4 regions of the Bradyrhizobium sp. CCBAU 53351 genome follow, and region 4 is predicted to be linked to each of the others. Evidence: predicted binding sites of a transcription regulator. Region 4 holds the regulator's gene; each other region holds the start of a gene.
What was found. The regulator LexA, encoded in region 4, represses DNA repair genes until DNA is damaged. The targets are predictions, from matches to a motif close to TGTTCNNNNTGTGTTCNG.
Positions count from the first base shown of each region.

Region 1 (4,577 bases), 3.3 Mb from region 4:
GCAAACACCGCCGCCGCCAACAGGGGAACAACCGAGGCCAGGATCTTGAAACGCAACATGACACTCTACTCGCCGGGCCCTCGGGGAACTCGAAACCGAAATCAGCGGGCCTTATGGTTTGCAGAGCGTAAAGGAAACTCGTTACCGCCGGGTTGATGTGCGGAATGATCAAGCCAGCTGCCGCACATCCTCCGCGAGTGCGCGATAGGACAGCGCTTCGGCGAGATGCAGCCGGCCGATCTTGTCGGCATGATCGAGGTCGGCCAGCGTGCGCGCCACCCGCAGCACGCGGTGATAGCCGCGCGCCGACAGCCGCATCGTCTCGGCGGCGTCGCGTAGCAGTTTTGCGCCTTGCGCATCCGGCTTGGCGATCTCCTCCAGCACCGACGCAGGCGCCTCGGCATTGGTGCGGACGTTGGGCAGGCCGGCATCCGCGTAACGCGCGAGCTGGATGTCGCGCGCCGCGGCCACGCGCGCCGCGACTTCGGCGGAGCCTTCCGCCGGCGGCGGCAGGATCAGATCGGCCGCGGTCACGGCCGGCACTTCGATGCGCAGATCGATGCGGTCCATCAGCGGCCCCGAGATGCGCGCCTGGTAGTCGCCGGTGCAGCGGTCGATGCGGCCGCGCTTGCAGGCATAGCCGGGCTCGAACGCGTTGCCGCAGCGGCACGGATTCATCGCCGCGACCAGCATGAAGCGGGCAGGGTAGGTGACGCGGTGATTGGCGCGTGACACCGCGACCTCGCCGTTCTCCAGCGGCTGGCGCAGCGAATCCAGTACGCGCGGATCGAATTCGGGAAGCTCGTCGAGGAACAGCACGCCCTGATGCGCCAGCGAGATCTCGCCGGGCTTGGCGCGCATGCCGCCGCCGGTAAGCGCGGCCATGCTGGCGGAATGATGCGGCGAGCGGAACGGCCGCCGCGCCGTCAGCGCGCCGCCTTCGATCTCGCCGGCAACGGAGGCGATCATCGAGACCTCGAGCAGCTCGCCCGGCGACAGCGGCGGCAGGATCGATGGCAGGCGCGCGGCCAGCATCGACTTGCCGGCGCCGGGCGCGCCGATCATGAGCAGATGGTGCCCGCCGGCCGCCGCGATCTCCAGCGCCCGCTTGGCGCTTTCCTGACCCTTGATGTCGCGCAGGTCGAGCGTGGACGCAGCAGGCTCGTGCACCTTCGGCAAGGGCCGCGACAACACCTGCGTGCCTTTGAAATGGTTGGCGATCTGGATCAGCGAGTGGGCTGCGATGATCTGGATGTCCGGGCTCGCCCACGCCGCTTCGGAGCCGCAGGAGGCCGGGCAGATCAGCCCTTCCTCGCGCATATTGGCGCCGATCGCGGCGGGCAGAACGCCGGCCACGGGTGCGATCGAGCCGTCGAGACCGAGCTCGCCGAGCACAGTGAAGCCCGTCAGCGCATCCGGCGGAATCGCCCCGATCGCCGCCATCAGGCCGAGCGCGATCGGCAAATCGTAATGGCTGCCTTCCTTGGGAAGGTCGGCCGGCGCCAGATTGACGATGATCCGCCGCGCCGGCAGCGCAAGCCCAGAGGCGATCAGCGCCGAACGCACCCGCTCGCGCGCCTCCGACACCGCCTTGTCCGGCAGGCCGACGATGGCGAAGGCCGGCAATCCAGGCGCGACCTGCACCTGCACGTCGACCGCGCGGGCCTCGATCCCCTCAAAGGCGACGGTGGAAACCCGCTGAACCATGCTCAAACCAGCCTGCCCCTCTTGTGCAATTAGGGGTAGCAGAGCTTGGTCCTCTCCGCAAGAACAATACAGGAACATTCGAGGAGGGCGAGCAACCCCTAACCGATCGTAAACGCCGGACCGACACACCACCTCAAATGCGAGCTTCTCCCCTCAGCACATTCCAACGAATGTCCGTTACTCCTAGGGCTGCGGGATGGGCCGTGGTCTAACGGGTGAACAATTCAAATGCTTGCAAATCGCCGGAGAAGCGAACGTCGGGTGTGCAGCCGGCTCGCCAAGATCCATTTTGGCGCGGGCTCGCTGCCGCGGGACTGCACGATCACGGATATCTCGGATGGCGGCGTGAAGGTCGTGGCGGAGTTTCTGGAAGTGCCGCCGCAATTCACCATCATCTTCGCGCCCGACTATTCCCGGCAGTGCCGGCTGCGCTGGCGCATCGGCTGCGAGTTCGGCGCTGAATTCACCGATTGAGACGCAAGGGCCCCTCGTCCTTAACGGGACTTTAGCGTTAATCGGTAAGCATCTCTGATCAGTTGCCGAGTGATCAGAGTATGTCCAAGCGTTCGTCCCTCGCCTTCTCCCCGGCGAGATTGCTACTTCCCGCCCTCCTGGTGCTCGGCCTCGGCGGCTGTCAGACCACTGGCATCGAGGACGTCACCGGGGCGCTCGGCGGCAAGCAGGAATCCGCCGCCAAAGCCGACGCCAGGCCGGAGATGGACGCGCTTCGCGAGCGTTACCGCGCCAAGCCCAGCGATCCCGCCATTGCGCTCGAATACGGCAAGGCGCTGCGCGACACCGGCCAGCGCGCGCAGGCGGTTGCGGTGCTGGAGCAGGCCGTGCTCGCCCATCCCAGCAACAAGGCGCTGCTCGCCGGCTATGGCCGTGCGCTCGCCGACAGCGGCAATTTTCAGCAGGCCTTCGACGTCCTCAGCCGCGCGCATACGCCTGAAGATCCCGACTGGCGGATATTATCGGCGCAGGGCGCCGCGCTCGATCAGCTCGGCCGCAATGAAGAGGCGCAGCAATATTACGCAAGCGCGCTGAAGATCGTGCCTGATGAGCCGCAGGTTCTGTCCAATCTCGGCCTGTCCTACATGCTGCAGAACAAGTTGCCGCGGGCCGAACAGGTGCTCGGCCGCGCCCATCAGCGCAATCAGAAAGATGTGCGGATCCGTGCCAACCTCGCCCTCGTGCTGGGATTGCAGGGACGCCAGGCCGAGGCTGAAATCCTCGTCAAGGCGGATTTGCCGCCGGATCAGGCGGCGGAAAAGGTCACGGCGCTGCGCCAGCTTCTGGCGAAGAAGCAGCAGCAGCGGGCCGAGAAGTAGCCCGGCCTTCTTGCCTACGAGGCCTTGCGATGCGGGGCCGATGGGCGGCCCGACCGGCCCTTCAGCTTCTTCAGCAGCGGCTCGAGCAACGAGCGCTTCGGCTTCTTCACCTCGCCGCGGCCCGCGAGGCGGTTCGCCATGTTCTGAAACAGCTCGGTGGTGCGGTGGTTCTTGGAGACTTCCGCGATCATCTGGCCGTTATTGGCCGCGGTCGAGAACAGCTTCGAATCGAACGGGATCACCGCGATCGGCTGGCTCTCCATGGTTTTGGCGAAGGCCTTGACGTCGATCTCCGCGCGCTTGTGCATGCCGACCTGGTTGAGGCAGTACAGTGGCGGCCGGTCGTTTGGTCGCGCCGCTTTCAGCACGCTCAGCATGTTCTTGGTGTTGCGCAGGTTCGCAAGATCGGGCTCGGCGACGATGACGATGTCGTCGGCGTTCACCAGCGCGCGCCGCGTCCAGCCGGACCATTGATGGGGGACGTCGAGCACGATGCAGGGCGTGGTCATGCGCAGCGTGTCGAACACGGCGTCGAAGGCTTCGGCGCCGAAATCGTAGACGCGGTCGAGGGTCGCCGGCGCAGCGAGCAGGCTGAGGCGCTCGGTGCATTTGGCGAGCAGGCGCTCCATCAGCGCCGTATCCGGCCGGTCCTGCGACAGCACCGCATTGGCGATGCCCTGCACCGGATCCTGGTTGTAATCGAGGCCCGCGGTGCCGAAGGCGAGGTCGAGGTCGATCACGACCGAATCGAGCGACAGGTCACGGGCGATGGTCCAGGCCACGTTATGCGCAACGGTGGACGCGCCCACGCCGCCCTTGGCGCCGACCACTGCGATGACGCGGCCGGTGATGATGGTCTCGGAGGCCGAGAACAGGCTGCAGATCGAGCGGACGACGTCGAGGGTCTCGACCGGTCCGACCACATAGTCGTTGACGCCGCGGCGCACCAGCTCGCGATAGGGCGCCGTGTCGTTGGGATTGCCGATCACCACCACGCGGGTGCCGGGGTCGCAGACGCCGGCGAGGTCGTCCAATCCCTCGAGAATGTCGCGCGTGCCGTCGGATTCGATCACGATCACGTTCGGCGTCGGCATCGACTCATAGACTTCGATCGCCGCGGCAAGGCCGCCGTCCTTGGCGGTGAGATGCGCCTTGGCAAGCCGGCGGTCCTGACCGGCCGCGGTCACCGCCTTGAGCGTCTGCTCGGTCTCGCAAAAGGCCTGCACCGAGATGCGAGGAACCGGCGCGATGTGTTCCTCGGGATGTAGCGAATCGTCCGCTTCTTCGTCGTGGATGCCCGTCATTTGCCTGTGTCGCTCAGCTTTGCCTTGTCGGCGTCGGGATTGGGAGTCGAGATCGCCGTGCCCTTGCGATAGCGCTCGAACGCGATGTCGCGCCGCGCGGTATAGGCCGGCGTCTCGGATCGTGGCTGCTCGAGATCGGCGGGGTTGTCGATCATTGCCGCGAGGTTGCGCTGGCTGGCGCAGCCGAGATTGAAAAAGGGCCGGTTCTCGTTGTAGCCGGGGTCGAGGATGTTGG
Region 1 covers NZ_CP030059.1:188,728-193,304, reverse strand. Annotated here, with positions in the region: gene XH83_RS00925 (hypothetical protein) at 1-59, opposite strand, end outside; gene XH83_RS00920 (YifB family Mg chelatase-like AAA ATPase) at 169-1,707, opposite strand; gene XH83_RS00915 (PilZ domain-containing protein) at 1,936-2,181, shown strand; gene XH83_RS00910 (tetratricopeptide repeat protein) at 2,262-3,038, shown strand; gene XH83_RS00905 (AAA family ATPase) at 3,053-4,342, opposite strand; gene XH83_RS00900 (CpaD family pilus assembly protein) at 4,339-4,577, opposite strand, start outside.
Region 1: XH83_RS00920 (YifB family Mg chelatase-like AAA ATPase) is a predicted target of LexA. The motif match lies at 1,767-1,784, and genes of this name have one in related genera.

Region 2 (4,577 bases), 110 kb from region 4:
AACTTTTCCGAGAAGAGCATGCGCTCGGGCCCGCTCTTGTCGTGGATCTTGGCGGTCTTCTTTTTCTCTTCGGTGGGAGCCGCCGTGGGGGCGTCGGCGAACTCGACGACGGCAAGGCCCTCAGCGAGCTTCAGCGCGGTCTCAAAGCTCTCGGCGAGGCGCTGGCCGATGTCGGCGCGCACCACGATGCGGTCGACGACGACGTCGATGTCGTGCGGGAATTTCTTGTCCAGCGTCGGCGCTTCCGCAAGTTCATGGAAGGTGCCGTCGATCTTGACGCGTTGAAAGCCCTTCTTGAGCCATTCGGCGAGCTCCTTGCGGTACTCGCCCTTGCGGCCGCGCACGACGGGCGCGAGCAGATAGAGGCGGGTGCCCTCGGGCAGCGCCAGCACGCGGTCGACCATCTGCGAGACGGTCTGGCTCTCGATCGGCAGACCGGTGGCCGGCGAATAGGGCACGCCGACGCGCGCCCACAGCAGGCGCATATAGTCGTAGATCTCGGTGACGGTGCCGACGGTCGAGCGCGGGTTCTTCGATGTCGTCTTCTGCTCGATCGAGATCGCGGGCGACAGGCCGTCGATCTGGTCGACGTCGGGCTTCTGCATCATCTCCAGGAATTGGCGCGCATAGGCCGAGAGCGATTCGACGTAGCGGCGCTGGCCCTCGGCGTAGATGGTGTCGAAGGCGAGTGAGGATTTGCCGGAGCCGGAGAGGCCGGTGAACACCACCAGCTTGTCGCGGGGAATCTCGACGTCGATGTTCTTGAGGTTGTGCTCGCGCGCGCCACGGATCGTAATTGCGCGCAGGCTTGAGCCCGCGTTCTGTTGTTGGCGCTTCGCCTTGATCACTTCATCCATCCCGCTGGTCCTCAAGGAATCCAAAGACGCGCGATCGCGCCAATGATGAAGGCGCGCTTCGCCCGGAACCGGGATCGGCGCCGATGGGGTTATCAGCGAACGTAGGAAGAACGCGCGCGGATTTCCAGAGGGAGTTGCGAATCGTCAACGGAATGTTGGCGCGCTGGCGGCATCTGGCAGCAGGCGGGCGCGGAACTGTAGAACGCGGCAGGCGAACGAGCGGGCAAACAACGAGCAAGGGCAAACAAAAAGGCCGGCGCAAGGCCGGCCTTTCGTAACGCGGGTAGCGTTTAAGTCGAAGCTCAGTACTTGGCGACGACCGGGGCGCCGAAGTGATAGTTCACGCCGACCTGCACGGTGTGGAAGTTGAGCGTGCCGGTGGGCAGGGCGCCCGAGAAGTAGGTCTCGCCGCCGAGGCTGCGATAGAGGTACTCGCCCTTGACGGTCCAGTTCGGAGCGAAGAACGCTTCGACGCCCGCACCGACGGTCCAGCCGGAGTGGAACTTGCTGTCGGAGATGGTCACGCCGAGAGCGCTGGCGCTCAGCTTGTTGTCGATCCAGGCATAGCCACCCGTGCCGTAGAACAGCACGTTGTTGACGGCCCAGCCGATACGGCCGCGAACGGTGCCCATCGCATCCGTCTTCGAGCTCAGGGTCGCCGTGGCAACACCGAAGCCGGGGACGAGGACCGGACCGGAGACCGACGCGCTGACGTCAGCCCACGCAGCATCGGCCTCGAGGCCGAACACGACGTTACCGGTCTGCCAGTTGTAGCCGGCGGTGCCGCCGACGAAGCCGCCCTTCATCTTCGGGTCGCCCGAAGCGTTTTCCCAAGCGCCGCCACCGACGACACCGAGATAGAAGCCGGTCCAGTTGTAGACCGAAGCCATCGGAGCGACCGGAGCCTTGGTGTAGGGGCGCGCCGCGAGATCAGCAGCCGAAGCGGGGGCCGCCAGAGCGAACAAACAGGCCGAAGCCAACAAAACCTTTTTCATTTTCAACTAATCCCAGTCCCAGTTTCTGTTGTTGCCTTCCGCGGACGGAAGGGCAGCGGACTCAACGGCCCAACTGATGCCGTGCTTACACCACTGAAGCCGCAAGTTGTGTATCCGAAAAGCCACAGTGGTCGGAAAGGTGATGGTTACTGACTTATTTAACCCCTGAATCGCGCCCCGCCTGAAGAGGAGGGCGCGAGCTGGATCGTTCAATCATCCAAGGATATCAGAGAGATATCCGTGCTTGACGAGTGGCAGGCCGCCCGCGGTCATTCGGGCTGATCATGCCGATGTCGCAATTCCGGCGATGCGCTTAGAACGTGTGAGGCTCCAGGCAGAGCGGCCGGGAGGTTCCCGAGCCGGCGAAAGTCAGAAGTGCGCGTGGCGCTCTGTTCGACGCCCGGCCAGAAAGAACAAATCTGGAACATGACGAAGGTCGGTGCTATATGTGGGGATAACCCAGGGGGTGGTGGGCTGAGCGGCGCCCGCAAGCGTATAGGGTCGCCTCAACAGGGCGCAGAGGAACGCGGGCAGCGCGCTCGGCCTTTTGAAATCAGTGGCATTCGGAGTGGAGAGCGGCGATGGCGGGAAGCGTCAACAAGGTCATTCTGGTTGGAAATCTCGGCAAGGATCCTGAGATCCGCCGCACCCAGGACGGGCGGCCGATTGCGAATTTGAGCATCGCCACCTCGGAGACCTGGCGCGACAAGAATACCGGCGAACGCAAGGAGAAGACCGAGTGGCATCGCGTCGTGATCTTCTCGGAGCCGCTTTGCAAGATCGTCGAACAGTATCTGAAGAAGGGCGCCAAGGTTTACATCGAGGGCGCGCTTCAGACCCGCAAGTACACCGACCAGAGCGGTGTCGAGAAGTATTCGACCGAGGTCGTGCTCCAGGGCTTCAACTCGACGCTCACGATGCTCGACGGCCGCAGCGGCGGCGGTGGAGGTGGAGGCGGCAGCTTCGGCGATGAGCCGGGTGGTGATTTCGGCTCGTCAGGACCCGTCAACAGCGCGCCACGCCGTCCCGTGGCCGCCGGCGGCGGTGGCCGCAACAGTGACATGGACGACGATATCCCGTTCTGAGGACGGTCTGACGATAAGGGGGCGCCGGCAGGTTGGGCCGCGCCTGCCACGTCGTGTCAGCAAACCTTACTAATCGACAGAGCGGGCTCGGGATTTCCGGGCCCGCTTCATGTTTGGGTTGAACTCTGACCGCGCCGGGCAAGCAGGCCGAAGAGGTGCGCGCCACCGCGCGATCATTGAGGTGGCCGAGGCGATTTCGAAGAGCCTGTTCCATGCCCATCCGAGACCCTCGTTGCAAGGCCGTAAGCTATTGGAAAAATAAGCGGAAAAAGCGCTTCCCTCGACCCCGCAAGGGTGGTTATCAGGGCCTCGATGCGCTATATGATTCCCAGATAAAACCTCACCGGATTTCCCCTTGGCTGACGACGACGACAAGCCCGGCGACCAGCCGGCGCAACCCTCGGATATTCGCCCCGTCTCCATCTTCGAGGAGATGAAGAAGTCCTATCTCGACTACGCCATGAGCGTGATCGTGGCGCGGGCGTTGCCTGACGCCCGCGACGGCCTGAAGCCGGTGCACCGCCGCATCCTGTACTCGATGAACGAGCAGGGGCACACACCCGACAAGAAGTACGTCAAATCCGCCCGCGTGGTCGGTGACGTCATCGGTAAGTATCACCCGCACGGCGACCAGTCGATCTACGACGCCATGGTCCGCATGGCGCAGGACTTCTCGATGCGCGTGCCGCTGATCGACGGCCAGGGCAATTTCGGCTCGGTCGACGGCGATCCCGCGGCCGCCTATCGTTACACCGAAGCGCGCCTGACCAAGGCGGCGCTGGCCCTGCTGGCCGACATCGACAAGGACACCGTCGACTTCCAGCCGAACTACGACAACAACGAGACCGAACCGTCGGTCTTGCCGGCCAAGTTCCCGAACCTCCTCGTCAACGGCGCCGGCGGCATCGCGGTCGGCATGGCGACCAACATCCCGCCGCACAATCTCGGCGAGGTCATCGACGCCTGCATCGCGCTGATCGACAACCCCGCGCTGACCATCGACGAACTGATCAACATCGTGCCGGGACCGGATTTTCCGACCGGCGGCGTCATCCTTGGGCGGCAAGGCATCCGCTCGGCCTATCACCTCGGCCGCGGCTCGATCGTGATGCGTGGCAAGGTCGCGATCGAGACCATCCGCAAGGAGCGCGAGGCGATCATCGTCACCGAGATTCCCTACCAGGTGAACAAGGCGACGATGGTCGAGCGCATCGCCGAACTGGTCAAGGAAAAGAAGATCGAGGGCATCGGCGACCTGCGCGACGAATCAGACCGCGAAGGCTACCGCGTGGTCATCGAGTTGAAGCGCGACGCCGTGCCAGACGTCGTGCTGAACCAGCTGTACAGGTTCACGCCGCTGCAGACCAGCTTCGGCGTCAACATGGTGGCGCTCGACAGCGGCCGTCCGCGGATCATGCATCTGAAGGACCTGCTGGCCATCTTCGTCGACTTCCGCGAGCGGGTCGTCACACGGCGCACCAAGTACCTGCTGGCCAAGGCGCGTGATCGCGCCCATATCCTCGTTGGCCTCGCGATCGCGGTCGCCAATATCGACGAGATGATCCGCGTGATCCGGACCTCGCCCGACCCGACCACCGCCCGCGACACCCTGATGTCGCGTGACTGGCCGGCCCGGGACG
Region 2 covers NZ_CP030059.1:3,572,473-3,577,049, forward strand. Annotated here, with positions in the region: gene uvrA (excinuclease ABC subunit UvrA) at 1-857, opposite strand, end outside; gene XH83_RS16730 (outer membrane protein) at 1,160-1,852, opposite strand; gene XH83_RS16735 (single-stranded DNA-binding protein) at 2,434-2,937, shown strand; gene gyrA (DNA gyrase subunit A) at 3,293-4,577, shown strand, end outside.
Region 2: XH83_RS16735 (single-stranded DNA-binding protein) is a predicted target of LexA. The motif match lies at 2,262-2,279, and genes of this name have one in related genera.

Region 3 (4,577 bases), 1.6 Mb from region 4:
CTCTTGCCGCCTTGGCAGGCACTGCCTTCTTCGCAGCAGCCTTCTTCTCAGCGGCCTTCTTTTCAGCAGCCGTCTTGGGCGCGTCTTTGGCCGGCTTCGTTGCGGACTTGTCTCGAATCATGGCCGGGATCGTGCGCAAGCGGCCCGGCCTGCGCAACCGGGAACCCGGCGCAATTCCCGTTATTCAGGCCGCCCTACTCGGCCAAATGAACCCGCCTGTCGTCGCCGACATCGATGCCGGGGGCGACCACGACCTCCCAAAGATGGCCGTCGGGATCGGCGAAATAACCGGAATAGCCGCCGTAATCGGTCTCGTGCGCGGCCTTCACCAGCTTCGCGCCCTTGCTGAGCGCGAAGGCCATCACCGCATCGACCTCCTCACGGGTCCGACAGTTCCAGGCGAGCGTCATGCCGCGGAAGGCCTGCGGCCTCGGCTGGTCCAGCAGCGCGGCGTCGGCTGCAAGCTGGTCCCAGCGATACAAGGCGAGCACTGGACCACCGGTCTCGTAAAACGCGACAGCCTCGCCGGTCGCCTTCAGCCGGCGCGAGAAACCGAGCGCGTCGTAAAAAGCGATGCTGGCGCGGATGTCGCTGACGCCGAGCGTGATGACGGTGAGCCGCGGCACCGGCACGTTGGGTTCCCTGACCATGCTGCGCCTCATCCACTCCAAGTCAGAACAGGGGTCAGAACAGGCTGAGCTGATCGCCGTTCCGCTTCGGCCGCGCAAAGTGATCGGTCGTCAGCTTGGAGCGCCGCTTGTTCAGCCCAAGCCGCTCGCAGGCGATTTCGAAGCGGCGGCCGATGGTCCAGGCCATCGGTCCCGTGCCCTTCATCCGCTCGCCCCATTTGGCGTCGTAGTCGCGGCCGCCGCGCATGTCGCGGATCAGGGTGAAGACGTGGCGATAGCGGTCCGGATAATTCGCCATCAGCCATTCGCGGAAGAGATCGCGCACCTCCAGCGGCAGCCGCAGCAGCACATAGGAGGCTTCCTTGACGCCGGCATGGGCGGCGGCATCAAGAATGCGCTCGATCTCGGAATCGTTCAGCGCGGGGATCACGGGCGCGACCATCACAGTGGTCGGAATGCCGGCGTCGGCGAGCTGCTTCAGCGCCTCCAGCCGCTTAGGCGGCGTCGCGGCGCGCGGCTCCATGGTTCGCACCAGTTTCGGATCGAGCGAGGTCACGGAGATCGCGACCTTGGCGAGGTTGCGCTTGGCCATCCGCTGGAGAATATCGATGTCGCGCAGCACCAGCGCCGATTTGGTGACGATGCCGACGGGATGGCCGGCCCGCTCCAGCACCTCGAGGATGCCGCGCATGATCTTGTGCTCGCGCTCGATCGGCTGGTAGGGATCGGTGTTGGTACCGATCGCGATCATCCGCGGCTCGTAGCCGGAGGCGGCGAGCTCCTTCTCGAGCAGCGCAGGCGCCTCGGGTTTTGCGAACAGCTTGGATTCGAAGTCCAGCCCCGGTGACAGGCCGAGATAGGCGTGGGTCGGCCGGGCGAAACAATAGACACAGCCGTGCTCGCAGCCGCGATAGGGATTGATCGAGCGGTCGAAGCCGATATCGGGGGAATCGTTGCGGGTGATCACCTTGCGCGAGGTGTCGATTGCGACCGTGGTCTTGAACGGCGGCAGCTCTTCCAGGCTCTGCCAGCCATCGTCGAACGCGACGCGCGCCTCGGCCTCAAAGCGGCCGCTGGCATTGGACTGTGCGCCCCGCCCGCGCCGGCGCGCGCGGTCGATGGCGACGCCAAGTTCTGGAAAATCGGCAGGGAAGTCAGAGTCCGCACCCGCCGGCTCGGAGGGCGCCTTGACCGGCGGGTGCTTGAGAGCATGTGAGGATGCTGCTGGACTCATGCAGCCAAGATAGCATGCAAAAGGAACAAATCAAGAACACAAACCAAAAGCCGGAAAACAACCCCATGCAAAGGAAACCCGCCCAAATTTCGGGCGCGGTCCTTTGACCTCACGCAACATGGCTGTCGCAACGATCTCGTTTGATGCCGATCAGGGATCGATCGCGCCGGAACAATGTTGGTGACGATCGCGGGGCTCAGCTCGGCAACAATCGGCAAGAACATGACAAATCAACAACAATCGGCCACAGCGAGCAATGACCTCGATCTCCTCGATCACTACTGGCGCGCCGCAAACTACCTTTCCGTCGGGCAAATCTACCTGCTCGACAATCCCCTGCTGCGCGAGCCGCTGCGGGCCGAGCACATCAAGCCGCGTTTGCTCGGCCATTGGGGCACGACGCCCGGCCTGAACTTCATCTATGCCCATCTCAACCGCGTGATCCGCGCGCTCGATCTCAACGTGATCTATGTCTGTGGCCCCGGCCATGGCGGGCCCGGCATGGTCGCCAACACCTATCTGGAAGGCAGCTACAGCGAGATCTATCCCGAGATCGCGCGCGATGCGGACGGATTGCGCAAGCTGTTCAGGCAGTTCTCCTTTCCCGGCGGCATTCCGAGCCACGCGGCGCCGGAAACGCCGGGCTCGATCCACGAAGGCGGCGAGCTCGGCTACGCGCTGGTGCACGCCTACGGGGCGGCGCTGGACAATCCCGATTTGATCGTCGCCTGCGTGGTCGGCGACGGCGAGGCCGAGACCGGCCCGCTCGCTGCGTCATGGCACTCCAACAAGTTCATAAATCCCGCCCATGACGGCGCGGTGCTGCCGATCCTGCATCTCAACGGCTACAAGATCGCCAATCCGACCGTGCTGGGGCGGATGCCGGATGCTGAAATCCGCGATCTCTTCCGCGGGTTCGGACACGAGCCGCTGTTCGTCGAAGGCGACGATCCCAAATTGATGCACGAGGCCATGGCGGACGCGCTGGACGTCGCGCTCGCCAGCATCCGCTCGATCCAGCAGCACGCACGCGACGGCCGCGGCAGCGTCGAGCGGCCGCGCTGGCCGATGATCGTGCTGCGCAGCCCGAAGGGCTGGACCGGGCCGAAAGAGGTCGACGGCAAGAAGGTCGAGGGCTTTTGGCGCGCCCATCAGGTGCCCGTGGCCGGCTGCCGCGAAAATCCGGCGCACCTGAAAGTGCTCGAAGACTGGATGCGCAGCTATGAGCCCGAAAAACTGTTCGACGCGAGCGGCGCCCTCGTTCCCGAGCTTCAGGCGCTCGCGCCCTACGGCAACAGGCGCATGGGCGCCAACCCGCATGCCAATGGCGGCCTCCTGAAGAAAGAGCTGAAGCTGCCGGACTTCCACCGTTTCGCAATCGAGGTGCCGCAGCCCTGCGGCGTCGTGGCCGAAGCGACGCGCGAGCTCGGCAAATTCCTGCGCGATGTCATCCGCCTCAACGCGAAGGAGCGCAACTTCCGCATCGTGGGCCCGGACGAGACCGCGTCAAATCGTCTCGATGCGGTGTTCGAGGCGACCGAACGGGTCTGGATGGAGCCGATCGAACCTTACGACGTTCATCTGGCGCAGGACGGCCGCGTCATGGAGGTGCTGAGCGAGCATCTCTGCCAGGGCTGGCTCGAAGGCTATCTGCTCACGGGCCGGCACGGCTTCTTCTCCTGCTACGAGGCCTTCATCCACATCGTCGATTCCATGTTCAACCAGCACGCCAAATGGCTGAAGGTCACGCGCGAGCTGCCATGGCGGCGCCCGATCGCCTCGCTCAATTATCTCCTGACCTCGCATGTCTGGCGCCAGGACCATAACGGCTTCAGCCATCAGGACCCCGGCTTCGTCGATCTCGTCGCCAACAAGAAGGCCGATATCGTCCGCATCTACTTCCCGCCCGATGCCAACACGCTGCTGTGGATCGCCGACCACTGCCTGCGCACCTACAACCGCATCAACGTCATCGTCGCCGGCAAGCAGCCGGCGCCGCAATGGCTCTCGATGCAGGACGCCGCCACGCATTGCGATGCCGGCATCGGCATCTGGACCTGGGCTGGGACGGAAGAGCCAACGGGCGAGCCCGACGTGGTGATGGCCTGCGCCGGCGACGTGCCGACGCTGGAGACTCTCGCCGCCGTCGATCTCTTGCACAAGGCGTTGCCGGACCTGAAGATCCGCGTCGTCAACGTCGTCGACCTCATGACGCTGCAACCGAAGGAGCAGCATCCGCACGGCCTGTCCGACCGCGACTTCGACAGCCTGTTCACGACGGACAAGCCAGTCATCTTCGCCTATCACGGCTACCCCTATCTGATCCATCGGCTGACCTACAACCGCACCAACCATGCCGGCATGCATGTGCGCGGCTTTGCCGAGGAAGGCACCACGACCACGCCGTTCGACATGGTCGTGCTCAACGAGCTCGACCGCTACCACCTCGCGATCGAGGCGATCGAACGCGTGCCTGAACTGGCGGCCAAGGCCGCGCAGGCCAAGCAGCAATTCCGCGACAAGCTGATCGAACATTCTCGCTATGTGCGGGAGCACGGCGAGGACATGCCGGAGATCCAGGGCTGGGTCTGGCCCAACAGCTCCGGCGGCAACACGCCGACTGAGGCCGGCGACTAGCCATGTCGGACATGGTCCTCGTCCTCAATTCGGGATCGTCGAGCATCAAGTTCGGCCTGTTCGACATGTCGGCGGCT
Region 3 covers NZ_CP030059.1:1,878,135-1,882,711, reverse strand. Annotated here, with positions in the region: gene XH83_RS08870 (ribonuclease HII) at 1-121, opposite strand, end outside; gene XH83_RS08865 (VOC family protein) at 195-650, opposite strand; gene XH83_RS08860 (PA0069 family radical SAM protein) at 685-1,863, opposite strand; gene XH83_RS08855 (phosphoketolase) at 2,086-4,500, shown strand; gene XH83_RS08850 (acetate/propionate family kinase) at 4,503-4,577, shown strand, end outside.
Region 3: XH83_RS08860 (PA0069 family radical SAM protein) is a predicted target of LexA. The motif match lies at 1,885-1,902, and genes of this name have one in related genera.

Region 4 (4,577 bases):
CGGGGGCGTCGTTCCCGACGGTGCGGACGCGGTCGTGATCCAGGAGGACACCGTCGCGGACGGCAACAGCGTCACGATCAAGGAAGCCGCGATCACCGGACGGCACATCCGCCCGGCCGGCGTCGACTTCCGTGAGGGTGACGTCCTCCTCCGCAAGGGCACGCGTCTGACCGAGCGTGACCTCGCGCTCGCTGCCGGAATGAATTACCCGCAGCTCGCCGTCTGCCGCCGTCCCAAGGTCGCGATCCTCGCCACCGGTGACGAACTGGTGATGCCGGGCTCAGCGCCCGGGCACGGCCAGATCGTCTACTCCAACGGCTACGCCCTGCACGCGCTCGCCCGCAGCGAGGGCGCCGAGACCGTCGACCTCGGCGTCGCCGCCGACACGCTGGAGGCCACCACATCAGGCATCCGCCGCGCCCGCGAGAGCGGTGCCGATATCCTGATCACGACCGGCGGCGCGTCGGTCGGCGACCACGACCTGGTCCAGCAGGCACTCAGGGACGAAGGCATCGCGATGGCGTTCTGGAAGATCGCCATGCGGCCGGGCAAGCCGATGATGCATGGCCGGCTGGGCGCCATGCGCGTGATCGGCCTGCCCGGCAATCCCGTGTCGTCCTATGTGTGCGCCTTCCTGTTCATGGTGCCGCTGATTCGCGCCTTGTCGGGCCGCTCGGTGATTCATCATCGTCGCGAACGCGCCGTGCTCGCCTGCGATCTCGGTGCCAACGACCAGCGCGAGGATTACTTGCGCGCGACCCTCGAGCTGCGCGACGACGGCACGCCGGTCGCGCTTCCCGTCAGCCATCAGGATTCCTCTCTGCTTGCGAATCTTGCTGCGGCACAGGTACTTCTCGTGCGCCCACCGTTCGCACCGAAGGCCGAGGCCGGCAGCCCCTGCGAGGTGCTGCGGCTCCCCGTCTGAGTGCACGGCCACACGCATTCCGCGAACCGCGCTTCGTTCACGGTAAATTAAGCAGTTGCGGAACATGTATCGAACATATAGTGTCCGTTCATGATTTGTTTCGAGGATGTAGCGGCTTATCGCTGAACTCATCGTCTCGGAATCGAACGACATCAACCGGGGGACTTTGGTCGAGATGTTAACGCGCAAACAATACGAGCTTCTGCGGTTCATCAGCGAGCGTTTGAAGGAAAGCGGCGTGCCGCCCTCCTTCGACGAGATGAAGGATGCGCTCGACCTGCGCTCGAAGTCGGGCATCCACCGCCTGATCACCGCGCTCGAGGAGCGCGGCTTCATTCGCCGGCTGCCCAACCGCGCCCGCGCCATCGAAGTGATCAAGCTGCCGGAGCTCCAGGCTGCCGCCGGCGCCCGGCGCGGCTTCACGCCAAGCGTCATCGAGGGCAATCTCGGCAAGATCCGCGCGAGCTCCAGCCCGCCCGTGGACGAGGGCGAGCGGCCCGTTGCGGTGCCCGTGATGGGCCGGATCGCGGCCGGCACGCCGATCGAGGCATTGCAGACCCGTAGCCACACCATCAGCGTGCCGCCCGACATGCTCGGCTCGGGCGAGCATTACGCTCTCGAGGTGCGCGGTGATTCCATGGTCGAGGCCGGTATCCTGGACGGCGACATGGCGCTGATCCAGCGCAACGAGAGCGCCGACACCGGCGACATCGTGGTGGCGCTGATCGACGACGAGGAGGCTACGCTCAAGCGCTTCCGCCGCCGCGGCGCGTCGATCGCGCTCGAGCCTGCCAATGCCGCCTATGAGGTGCGTATCCTGCCGCCGAACCGGGTGAAGATTCAGGGCAAGCTGATTGGGCTTTACCGGAAGTACTGAGTCCGGAAGGACTCAGTCCGAAAGTAGTTTTGGCGCCTGCGTGCGCCTTCGGTCGGCGTCGCCGATCTGAGATTGGAGCGGATGAATGTCCGCTCCGGCTGGATGATCATTCTGGTTCTGCACAGATTATCCGGCCCCTCCTCCACGGCCATCTTCGGCGGACCGCAGCAACATCGCGTCACGGCGTTTCGCGTTCGGAAGACCAGATCGTTTGGGCAGCGGTCGGGGCACGGGGCCGTTGCCGCGCCATCGCATTGCCATGTCCGCAACACCCAATTGCGCAGCGCCGCGATCGCGCCGGCAATGCGAAGTGTCGTGACAGGCGCCGGCGTAATGCACCGCAGCCAGCTTTGTTCCTGGCGAATTCGGGAAAGTTAAAGTGATCGCGGGGTGCGGATCCCAGCCGCAGATTTGCCTACAACCAAGCACAACGTTGGTGTTTAAACTCTGACAGAGGCCTGTGCCTCCGAGAGGCGCGGGTCGCTATCTTCACATGAGGAGCACCCGATGTGTGACTATAGCCTGCATGCCGTCGCGACGCGCCCCGCAGAAGTCGGCGAGACCATCGTCACGACAACCTTCCGCGGCACCTCGACGCGCGGCTTCGCCTCCGAAGCCGACCTCTCCGTTGCGATCTGCCTGCTGCCGGGAACGGAGCTCGCCTTCGCAGACAACGTCCGTTACGACAACCGCTGGATCTGGACGCGCACCGTCAACTCCCGCGTCGGCAAGTTCGGCAAGATCGATCCGCACATTCCCGATCGCCATCACGATGCGATCGAATTCCCTGATGGCAAATACGTGCTGGTGACTCAGCTCGTCGAAGGCCAGCGCGCAACCGTGCTGCAATTGCCCGTGACCCAACCGGTCGGCGAGCGCGAGCACAAGCCTGAGATCATCGCCGATAGCCGTTCGCCCGTCACACCGCTGCCGCTGGGCTGACCGAGGCTCAGTCCTCCGCCTGAAGATCGGCCTCCGACGGGGTCGCATCCTTGGCGCGCGGAGCCGCCGCCCTCGGCATGAGGGCTCCTTCGAAATCTCCCTCGCCGGCGGCCGCCGGCGACCAGGGACGGTTCGTGCCCCTCGCCCTCACCGCCTGAACTGCAAATCCGTCGCCACGCCGTGTCAACGCCAGCGCGCCCTGGCGAACGAGCCGCTGCCGATCCACCACCATCGCCGCGCAATCGGGCGGTGCGGGCCGTGACGTCACGACCAGTGCGGCACGGCTGCAATCGTCCGCGAGCGCATCGATGCGCGAGGCCAACGCAACCAGGCGCCCGTCGGCAAGCGGCGTGACGCAGCCGGCCTCGTCGCACGACACCCCCTCGGCCAGCGCGCTGCTGCCGGCATCGCGCGGATCGGCGTCGGCCGCCAGCCACTCCTTCAGCATGAAATTGTCCTTGCCCGTCCTGATCAGGTGCAGGCGCCCGTCCCCGCCCCGCACCGCGACGCTCGCGCCGTCCCCGGCGATCAGGATATCGGGCTGCCGCACCGACAGGCCCCACGCGATGGACGCCAGCAGCACCACGGCACCGCACCAGCGCAAGGGCGTGCGCAACAGGCCCATCACGATGATGCCGAGGCTCGCGGCGATCAGCGGCGCGATCCCGAACGCCGGGATGCGGCCGACCGCGCCCGGCAAGGCCGCCACCCAGCGCGAGACCGCGACCATCCAGTCGATGCCGAGGCCCATCAGCCACCAGAAGACGCCATCGAGCCCGAAGGGCGCGGCCAGCAATCCCAGCAGCCCCGCCGGCATCACCAGCGCCGAGACCACCGGCATCGCACCGAGATTGGCGAGCACGCCATAGGGCGTGACGCGATGGAAGTGGAAGGCGGCATAGGGCGTGGTCGCAAGCCCCGCGATCAGCGAGGCCAGGAACAGCATCGCGATCTCGCGCCCGCCCCACAGCGCGACGCGCGCGGTGGCCGAATGATCGGGTGAGGCCAGCAGGTTCGGCATGCCGATCTGCACCAGCGCCACCAGCCCGAGCGTTGCCGCAAACGACATCTGGAAGCTCGGATGCACCAGCGCCTCCGGCGCGACAGCAAGCACGATCAGCGCCGCCACCGCCAGCGTGCGGAAGGTGATGGCGCGGCGATCGACCATCACCGCGATCAGCACCACCGCCGTCATGAAGAACGACCGTTGGGTTGCGACCTCGGCGCCCGAGAGCAGCAGATAGAACGCAGCCGCGACGAATGCTGCAGCCGCCGACCATTTCTTGATGGCGAAGCCGGCCGTCAGGCCCGGGATCAACGCCAGCAGCGCGCGCACCGCGAAGAAGACGACGCCGGCGACCACCGCCATGTGATAGCCGGAGATCGAGAGAACGTGTCCAAGCCCGGAGATGAACATCGCATCGTTGACAGGGGCGGAAATCGCATCGCGCCGCCCGGTGAGTAGTGCAGTTGCGATCGCGCGGTTGTCGCCCTCGAGCGTTGCGCGGATGCGGGCGTCGATCGCATCGCGCAGGCCCTGCATGAAGGCGGCATAGCGCAGCCGCAGGCCGCCGGCATCAGGCGGGATTGCAGCCGTAATTGCGCCCATCACGAAGCCGGAGGCGCCGATGCCCTGGAAGAACATGTCGCGTGAAAAGTCGTAGCTGCCGGGGCGGACCGGCGTGAGCGGCGGCATCAGCCGCGCCTTCAATTGAACGAAGCTGCCGACCTCGGGCGCGGTGCCCTTGCGCACGGAGAGGCGGACGCGGTCGAGCTTGACGTCGCTGCGCTGCGCCTCCATCGCGGTGACACGCAGCACGAAGCGATCGGTGC
Region 4 covers NZ_CP030059.1:3,458,073-3,462,649, reverse strand. Annotated here, with positions in the region: gene glp (gephyrin-like molybdotransferase Glp) at 1-925, shown strand, start outside; gene lexA (transcriptional repressor LexA) at 1,101-1,802, shown strand; gene XH83_RS16175 (hypothetical protein) at 2,310-2,744, shown strand; gene XH83_RS16170 (ComEC/Rec2 family competence protein) at 2,752-4,577, opposite strand, start outside.